Linked DNA regions of Endozoicomonas gorgoniicola. The protein of the gene in region 1 interacts with the protein of each later gene in a pairwise test. Links are inferred from orthologs where the notes say so. Each region holds a gene or a part of one and is shown on either strand. Other genes may lie near its edges.

The links. The genes of interacting proteins can lie anywhere in the genome.
Region 2: the proteins of clpA (region 1) and NX722_RS05100 interact in binary tests that used the Escherichia coli proteins (3 or more experiments, as listed by UniProt). The link is inferred for Endozoicomonas gorgoniicola from one-to-one orthologs.

Annotation. Positions count from the first base shown.
Region 1 is NZ_JAPFCC010000001.1:1,655,242-1,658,584, reverse strand. What follows is about bases 1-2,992. They hold clpA (ATP-dependent Clp protease ATP-binding subunit ClpA), read right to left. Parts: upstream 2,647-2,992; coding sequence 355-2,646; downstream 1-354. Other genes in these bases: clpS (ATP-dependent Clp protease adapter ClpS), read right to left, coding at 2,667-2,992; infA (translation initiation factor IF-1), read left to right, coding at 50-268. Outside these bases: more of clpS, read right to left, coding at 2,993-3,023. UniProt on the Escherichia coli protein: ATP-dependent specificity component of the ClpAP protease. It directs the protease to specific substrates. It has unfoldase activity. The primary function of the ClpA-ClpP complex appears to be the degradation of unfolded or abnormal proteins.
Region 2 is NZ_JAPFCC010000001.1:1,095,939-1,099,602, forward strand. Bases 347-3,659 are described here. They hold NX722_RS05100 (response regulator), read right to left. Parts: upstream 3,346-3,659; coding sequence 547-3,345; downstream 347-546. Other genes in these bases: NX722_RS05095 (hypothetical protein), read right to left, coding at 347-458; NX722_RS05105 (putative adhesin), read left to right, coding at 3,579-3,659. In the rest of the region: NX722_RS05090 (hypothetical protein), read right to left, coding at 1-210; more of NX722_RS05095, read right to left, coding at 321-346; more of NX722_RS05105, read left to right, coding at 3,660-3,664. UniProt on the Escherichia coli protein: Member of the two-component regulatory system UvrY/BarA involved in the regulation of carbon metabolism via the CsrA/CsrB regulatory system. Phosphorylates UvrY, probably via a four-step phosphorelay.

The DNA of each region.
Region 1 (3,343 bases):
AGCCAAATTTCTATTCCTCCAACATCGTTTGCCCTGAGGTCAATACTTAATGGCGAAAGAAGAAAGCCTTGAAATGGAAGGCGTGGTGATCGACACCCTGCCTAACACTATGTTCCGTGTAGAGCTGGAAAACGGTCACGTGGTTACCGCCCACATTTCTGGCAAGATGCGCAAGAACTACATCCGCATTCTGACTGGTGATAAGGTTAAAGTTGAACTGACACCTTACGACCTGACCAAGGGTCGCATCACCTACCGCTCCCGCTAAGTGCGAAGCGCGCCCCTGTAGACTGATCTGAAAGATTTTAAACACTGCAAGGTTTGTCTGAAACAGGGGCAGACGCCCCTGTCTGATCATTTCCCATCGATAATCTCAAGCCCGGACGTCTTGCTTTTTGTGGCTTCAAACTTGAGGTGTAATTCGTCCTTTTTCACGGTGACACGTACAAAACCACCGTTTTCAGACAGCTTGCCAAACAGAATCTGTTCAGCCATTGGTTTTTTCAGGTACTCCTGAATGGTTCTGCCCATTGGCCTTGCCCCCATCTGGCGGTCATAGCCTTTATGAGCCAGCCACTCTCTGGCCTTATCATCCACATCCAGCTGCACTCTTTTCTCATCCAGCTGCGCCTGCAACTCAGTAAGAAACTTATCAACCACAAATTTAATGGTGTCTTCGTTAAGTGCCTCAAAGGGAATAATTGAATCCAGACGATTGCGGAATTCCGGGGTGAAGGTCTTTTTGATCACGCTCATACCATCGCTGGTATGATCCTGCTCAGTGAAACCAATGGAGCTGCGAGTCATGGATTCGGCACCGGCATTGGTGGTCATAATCAGAATAACATTGCGAAAATCAGCCTTTCGGCCATTGTTATCCGTCAGAGTACCGTGATCCATCACCTGCAACAGCAGGTTAAAGACGTCGGGATGGCCTTTTTCAATCTCATCCAGCAGTAACACACAGTGAGGCGTCTTATTTATAGCCTCAGTCAGCAAGCCACCCTGATCATAACCGACATAGCCCGGAGGCGCACCAATCAGCCGGGAAACGGTGTGGGCTTCCATATATTCAGACATATCGAAGCGCACCAGCTCAATGCCAAGGGATTTCGCCAGTTGCCGACAAACCTCGGTTTTACCCACCCCAGTCGGACCAGAGAACAGGAAGGAGCCAACTGGCTTCTCTGGCGCTTTCAAACCTGCCCGAGACAGCTTAATTGCTGTAGACAGCGATGTAATGGCACCATCCTGCCCGAACACCACCATTTTGAGGTTACGTTCCAGCTTGGACAGAAGTTCCTTATCTGAGGAAGAAACAGACTTGGGTGGTATACGCGACATCTTGGCAACAATGGTTTCAACGTCAACCACTTCAATCACTTCTTTTCTGTCTTCTTCAGATTGTAACTGCTGATAAGCTCCGGCCTCATCAATCACATCAATTGCCTTGTCAGGCATGTGGCGGTCATTAATATAACGATCAGCCAGCTCGGCAGCAGCACGCAGAGAGTCATCTTCATACTTAATGGCATGATGTTCCTCAAAGCGCTGCTTCAAACCCCGGAGAATCTCAATGGTGTCCTCAACATTGGGCTCAATAATATCAACCTTCTGAAAGCGACGGGCCAGAGCCCGGTCTTTCTCGAAAATACCTCGGAATTCCTGAAAAGTGGTTGAGCCGATGCAGCGAAGTTCACCGGAAGTCAGCAAGGGTTTCAGCAGGTTGGAAGCGTCCATAACGCCTCCGGAGGCAGCACCGGCACCAATGATGGTATGGATCTCATCAATAAACAGAATGGCATTATCAAGGCGTTTAAGTTCACTCAGTAACTTCTTGAAACGCTTCTCAAAATCACCCCGATATTTGGTGCCAGCCAGCAGAGAACCCAGATCCAGTGAATAGACAATCGCCTTTGACAGCACTTCGGGGACTTCGCCATCAACGATCCGCTTGGCAAGGCCTTCTGCAACAGCTGTTTTACCAACGCCTGCCTCACCAACCAGTAAGGGATTATTCTTACGACGACGGGTAAGTATCTGGCAGACACGTTCTACTTCTTCAGCCCGTCCCACCAGAGGATCAATCTTGCCCTGTCGAGCCAGGTCATTCAGATTGGCAGCGTAGGTTTTTAACGGGTCTTTGCCAGAAGATTCGGATTCACCTTCTTCCACCAGCTCGTTGCTGATTTCTTCCAGTTCCTGCCCGGGCATCTTGGCGATCCCATGAGCGATGTAATTGACGACATCAATTCTGGCCACATCCTGCTGCTTCAGGAAGAAAACCGCCTGACTTTCCTGTTCACTGAAGATAGCCACCAGAACATTGGCTCCGGTGACCTCCTTCTTGCCGGAACTCTGGACATGGAAAACAGCCCGCTGCAACACACGCTGGAATCCCAGGGTTGGCTGGGTTTCCCGCTCGGTGTCATCTGCAGCAATCAAGGGAGTGGTAGAATCGACAAACTCACTCAATTCCCGTTGCAGCCGCTCCAGGTCAACACCACAGGCAACGAGGACCCTGGAAGCGGATTCATTATCAAGAAGCGCCAGCAGCAAGTGTTCAACCGTCATAAATTCATGACGCTTGCTTCTGGCATCTCTGAAAGCACTATTCAGTGTGAGTTCGAGGTCTTTATTGAGCATAAAAAATTACCCTGAGAACGCTAATTGGCTTTAACTGTTTTGCACAACAGGGGATGCTGGAATTCTCTGGAGTATTCATTAACCTGTGAAGCTTTGGTTTCAGCTACATCTTTGCTGAACGTACCACAGATTGCTTTTCCCTGCGTATGAACTTTCAACATGACCTGTGTCGCCTGTTCGGCGGACATATTGAAAAAAATCTCCAGAACCTCAACTACAAAATCCATTGGTGTAAAATCGTCATTCAGGATGATTACCTGATACATTGAAGGCGGCTTCAGCTGTACTTTCTCAGGGAGCAAAGCGACATCCTGATCACCCTCCAGCTCTCTGCCTTCCTTCTCTAAGCTTAGACGAAACTGCTCAAATTTACTCATAGATTGATGGACTGCTGTATGCTGCATAGCACTGTTTTCCACGTGTATTACAGCGTATTTCATAAACCCGGTATCATCCGGCACAGGCATTAAACGACAAATACATACTAAACCGGTATGTCAAAAGCACAACGCCACAATTCCATTCTAAATAAGTTGAGAAAAAGAACAATGGAGAGTTGGCAGGAATTCTTGTATACGGGTCGTAAAACACAGCCACCTGTGAATCAGTTCCAGACAGGGCTACCGTCTGTACTGTCAGGCAACACATGAAAAAAAGGCCGACACTATGACGTATCGGCCTCTCAGGAGTTAACGAT
Region 2 (3,664 bases), 560 kb from region 1 along the record:
GTTTTTTATTATTTGTCTCAGATCATAATTTAAATCCACAGATTCATGTATCGCGTGAGGCTCATAGTCCGAATAACCACTCTGACTGAGAAAATTGATGCAGGTGTCCCAGAGGTGATGTTCTTCTGTATAGTCTTCTAATGCCTGGCACCTCTTAACCACTTTTTCATCTGCATAAGATTTTATCGCAAGCGTAAAGAAAAGAAACACCAGAAACCGGATGGTGAACGTTCGAAATAACATAGTGAATACCCTTCATAAGGTTAATCAAACGAGCAGCCAGATAACAGTTGGCTTATCCATCTTCCCTGAATAGCAGGTCAGAAAATTTCCAAGCCTAAAAACCAAGCTTGTAACTGGTTGCCAATATTCAGCACATCCAGCATAGCAGGGCTGTGTGTTTTTGACGCTTTATTTAAAAAAACAAATACGGCATCAGGTATTATTTCTGAAGTCATTTAAACGTCTTATGACGCATTAATAAAAAAGCAGTCAACAGAAAAACTTTAATCATTCATGGTAATTCACATTTCGTAATCATAAAGGCTAACCATCGACTGCTTGTAAAGGTAAACAGGATTCCATACTTTTATTTTTTGAATCTGAATGTTTGAGATACCAGTCCTGTAAATGCTGAATGGCAGAAAACAGGTGCTTGAGTTGTGCTTGAATATTAGAAGTATCTATTTGCCTGTTCTGTTTTAACAGGCTCTCCAGTTGATAACAGCTCTTCTCCAGTTCTGGCACGCCGCAGTAACGACACGAACCATGTAGTCGGTGAACCCGTTCCAGCAAGCCTTTGTGATAGTTGTGCCGGGCGTGTCGCTGCAGTGTTTCCAGGTCGTTGTCCAGCCCTTTGACCAGCATCTCGAGCATTTCATCAGCCAGTGCCGCATTTCCACCTGCCAGCTGAATGCTTCGCTCCCGGTCTACCGGATCGTTTCTGCTGGCTGATCCGGTGGTCTGATTGCCTGCAGGCTGGCTTTCCCCGGGGATGGGTTTATTCTGGACTGGCTCACTGGTCCAGTGGCTGACCATATTAGCCAATTGTCGTGCATTAACCGGCTTGGTCATATAGTCATTCAGGCCACTTTGCAGAATCAGCTTCTTTTCATCGGGCAGGGCATGGGCAGTGACCGCAATAATAGGCAGAGAACTGCATGTATGTTCCATAGCCCGTATCTGTCGTGTTGTTTCAATACCATCCATACCGGGCATCTGGACATCCATCAAAACCAGATCAAACAGAGTATACTGACACAGTTCAATGGCTTCAAAACCACTGCTGGCGGTTTTGACGGACTGCCCCATATTGGTCAGCATGGTTTTCAGCAGCTTCACATTCACCGGATTGTCGTCTACCACAAGAATTGACTGCTTCGTCTGTGGAGAGGGCTGTCTGTCCAGGTTGCGATTGAACCCTTTGCCTGAATCAATATCCGCCAGGGCATCCGACAGACGCTGCTGACCAACTGGTTTGGATAGCGTGCTGACTTTCTCAGGCAGTACGTCCGGGTGTTCATCGGTTGAACTGGTGGTGGTCAGTACCATGACGGGGGTATTTTGAGACAGTTCGGCGGCTTCTGTCAGAACGGTTTTCAATGACCGGTCTTCCTGACTGAGGATGATCAGGTCAAACCGGTTAGACTTCAGGTGTCTGGCAACATCCTGCCTCTCTCCCAGAGGTTCAACAAGACAGTTCAGGCGCTCGAGCTGATGGGTGATAGCCAGTCTGGACAGTTCCAGAGGTTCATACAGCAGAACTGAACGTTTTGAGGCGGTGGGAGTATGCTTCACCGTTTTATTGTCGGCGGCATGGCTGCGGATGGTAAACCAGAAACTTGAGCCTCTGCCCAGATCGGAATCCAGCCCGATTTCTCCGTGCATCTGTTCCACCAGACTTTTACTGATTGCAAGACCCAGTCCGGTTCCCCCGGCTTTCCTGCTGCGGCTGGAGTCTGCCTGAGAAAACGCCCTGAACAGTTTTGAATGCTGCCCTGGTGTCATGCCTGTGCCCGTATCTGTCACTGTGAACTTCAGGGTCATGAAACCATTGTCGTCCTTATGCTCCAGCATCACCCGAACCGCAACACTGCCATGATTGGTAAATTTAATGGCATTGCTGACCAGATTGATCAGGATTTGCGACAGTCGCTGCCGGTCGCCCATGATGTCAGCAGGGGTATCGTTATAAATGAAACTGACCAGCTCCAGTGATTTATGACAGGCGGCAGGTGCCATAATGGATAGTACGTCGTCGATAACGGAATGCAGGTTTAAGCGGCTGTTGTAGAGTTCCAGTTTGCCAGCTTCCAGACGTGAGAAGTCCAGAATATCGTTCAGCATCGACATCAGTCCCTGTGCTGATTTTTCTATGGTGATGAGATATTCCCGCTGCTGAGGTTTCAACTCACCTTCCAGCATCAGGCTGGTGTAACCAATAATACCGTTCAGTGGTGTTCTTATTTCGTGGCTCATATTAGCCAGGAATTCGCTTTTGCTGCGACTGGCCTCCAGGGCTTCTTTCCGGGCAAGGTCCAGTTCAACGTTCTGGATTTCAATAGTCTCCAGTGTTTCCTGTAACTCTTCTGTTGTCTGCTCCACGCTTTTGCGCATGGTGTCGCTGGCCTGTTCAACGCTGTTCAGCATAGCGTTGATGGTGGACTCCAGTTCATACAGCAGACTGGTAGGGTTGGTCTCAAGTCGTTGATGAATTTTACCGCTGCTGATAGTTGCCAGGCGGTTCATTATCTGTTCAAGCGGATGCAGTATTGAGTGTCCCAGCTTGAGGCAGAACAGGGTTCCTGCCCCTAGCCCAAGCAATACCAGCAAGGCGCTGAAAACCAGAGACCGGTATTTTTTCAGGCTGGTCGGTGCGTAGGAATATTCGACCCGAAGCCAGCCGATAATACGGGAGTTGTTGCTTTCGAGACGATACAGAGGTGATGTTATCAGTAACGATTCATCACCAGACACCAGTGTTTGCACTGTCGGGAATTTCTGCAGGTCTTCAGCAATACTGAGCCTGGGTCCGGCATGAATGATTTTACGTCCATGTTCGTCCAGCAGGCTGATGGCTCTGACATCCCGGTCTTCCAGTGCCAGAGAGGATAACTCCTGCACCTGTTGTAAATCGCCATCGATCAGAGCGAAATCAATAAACGTTGATAAACGTGCGCTGTTACTCTGTGCTTTTTCCAGCAGCTGGTGTTCCAGTTCAGAAAAGCGTGTCCAGAGGTATAGGCTGCCCATAATCAGGGAGATGATTATGCCCGGAAGCAGCGCCATCAGCAGAATTCTCTGTTTGACTGCCTGTGTCGTGTTGTTTTTTGGATGGGTAGTCATACAATGGCGATAGTTTGTTTATTAAATATTATTCTTCTGGCGAATAATAAAGTTAATGCAGGTGCTTGAAAAGCGGTTGAGGCTATTTCGGCATGATCTTGTGCCTCTGGCAACCAGCCTTATGAACAAAGTTAAGGTTTTGATTAGAGAAAAGTCTCTGGTTATGGACTCTGAATAACCAGCCTGGAAAGGCAATTGTAAGTGAGTGTTAATCATCAGGACTACACTTGGTCATGGATACCCCGGAGAGCTTTAACAACTCTTTTATAAGGAGTACGCAGATTATGCCTTTTACTGGTGCTAAGGGACGTCGGTATCA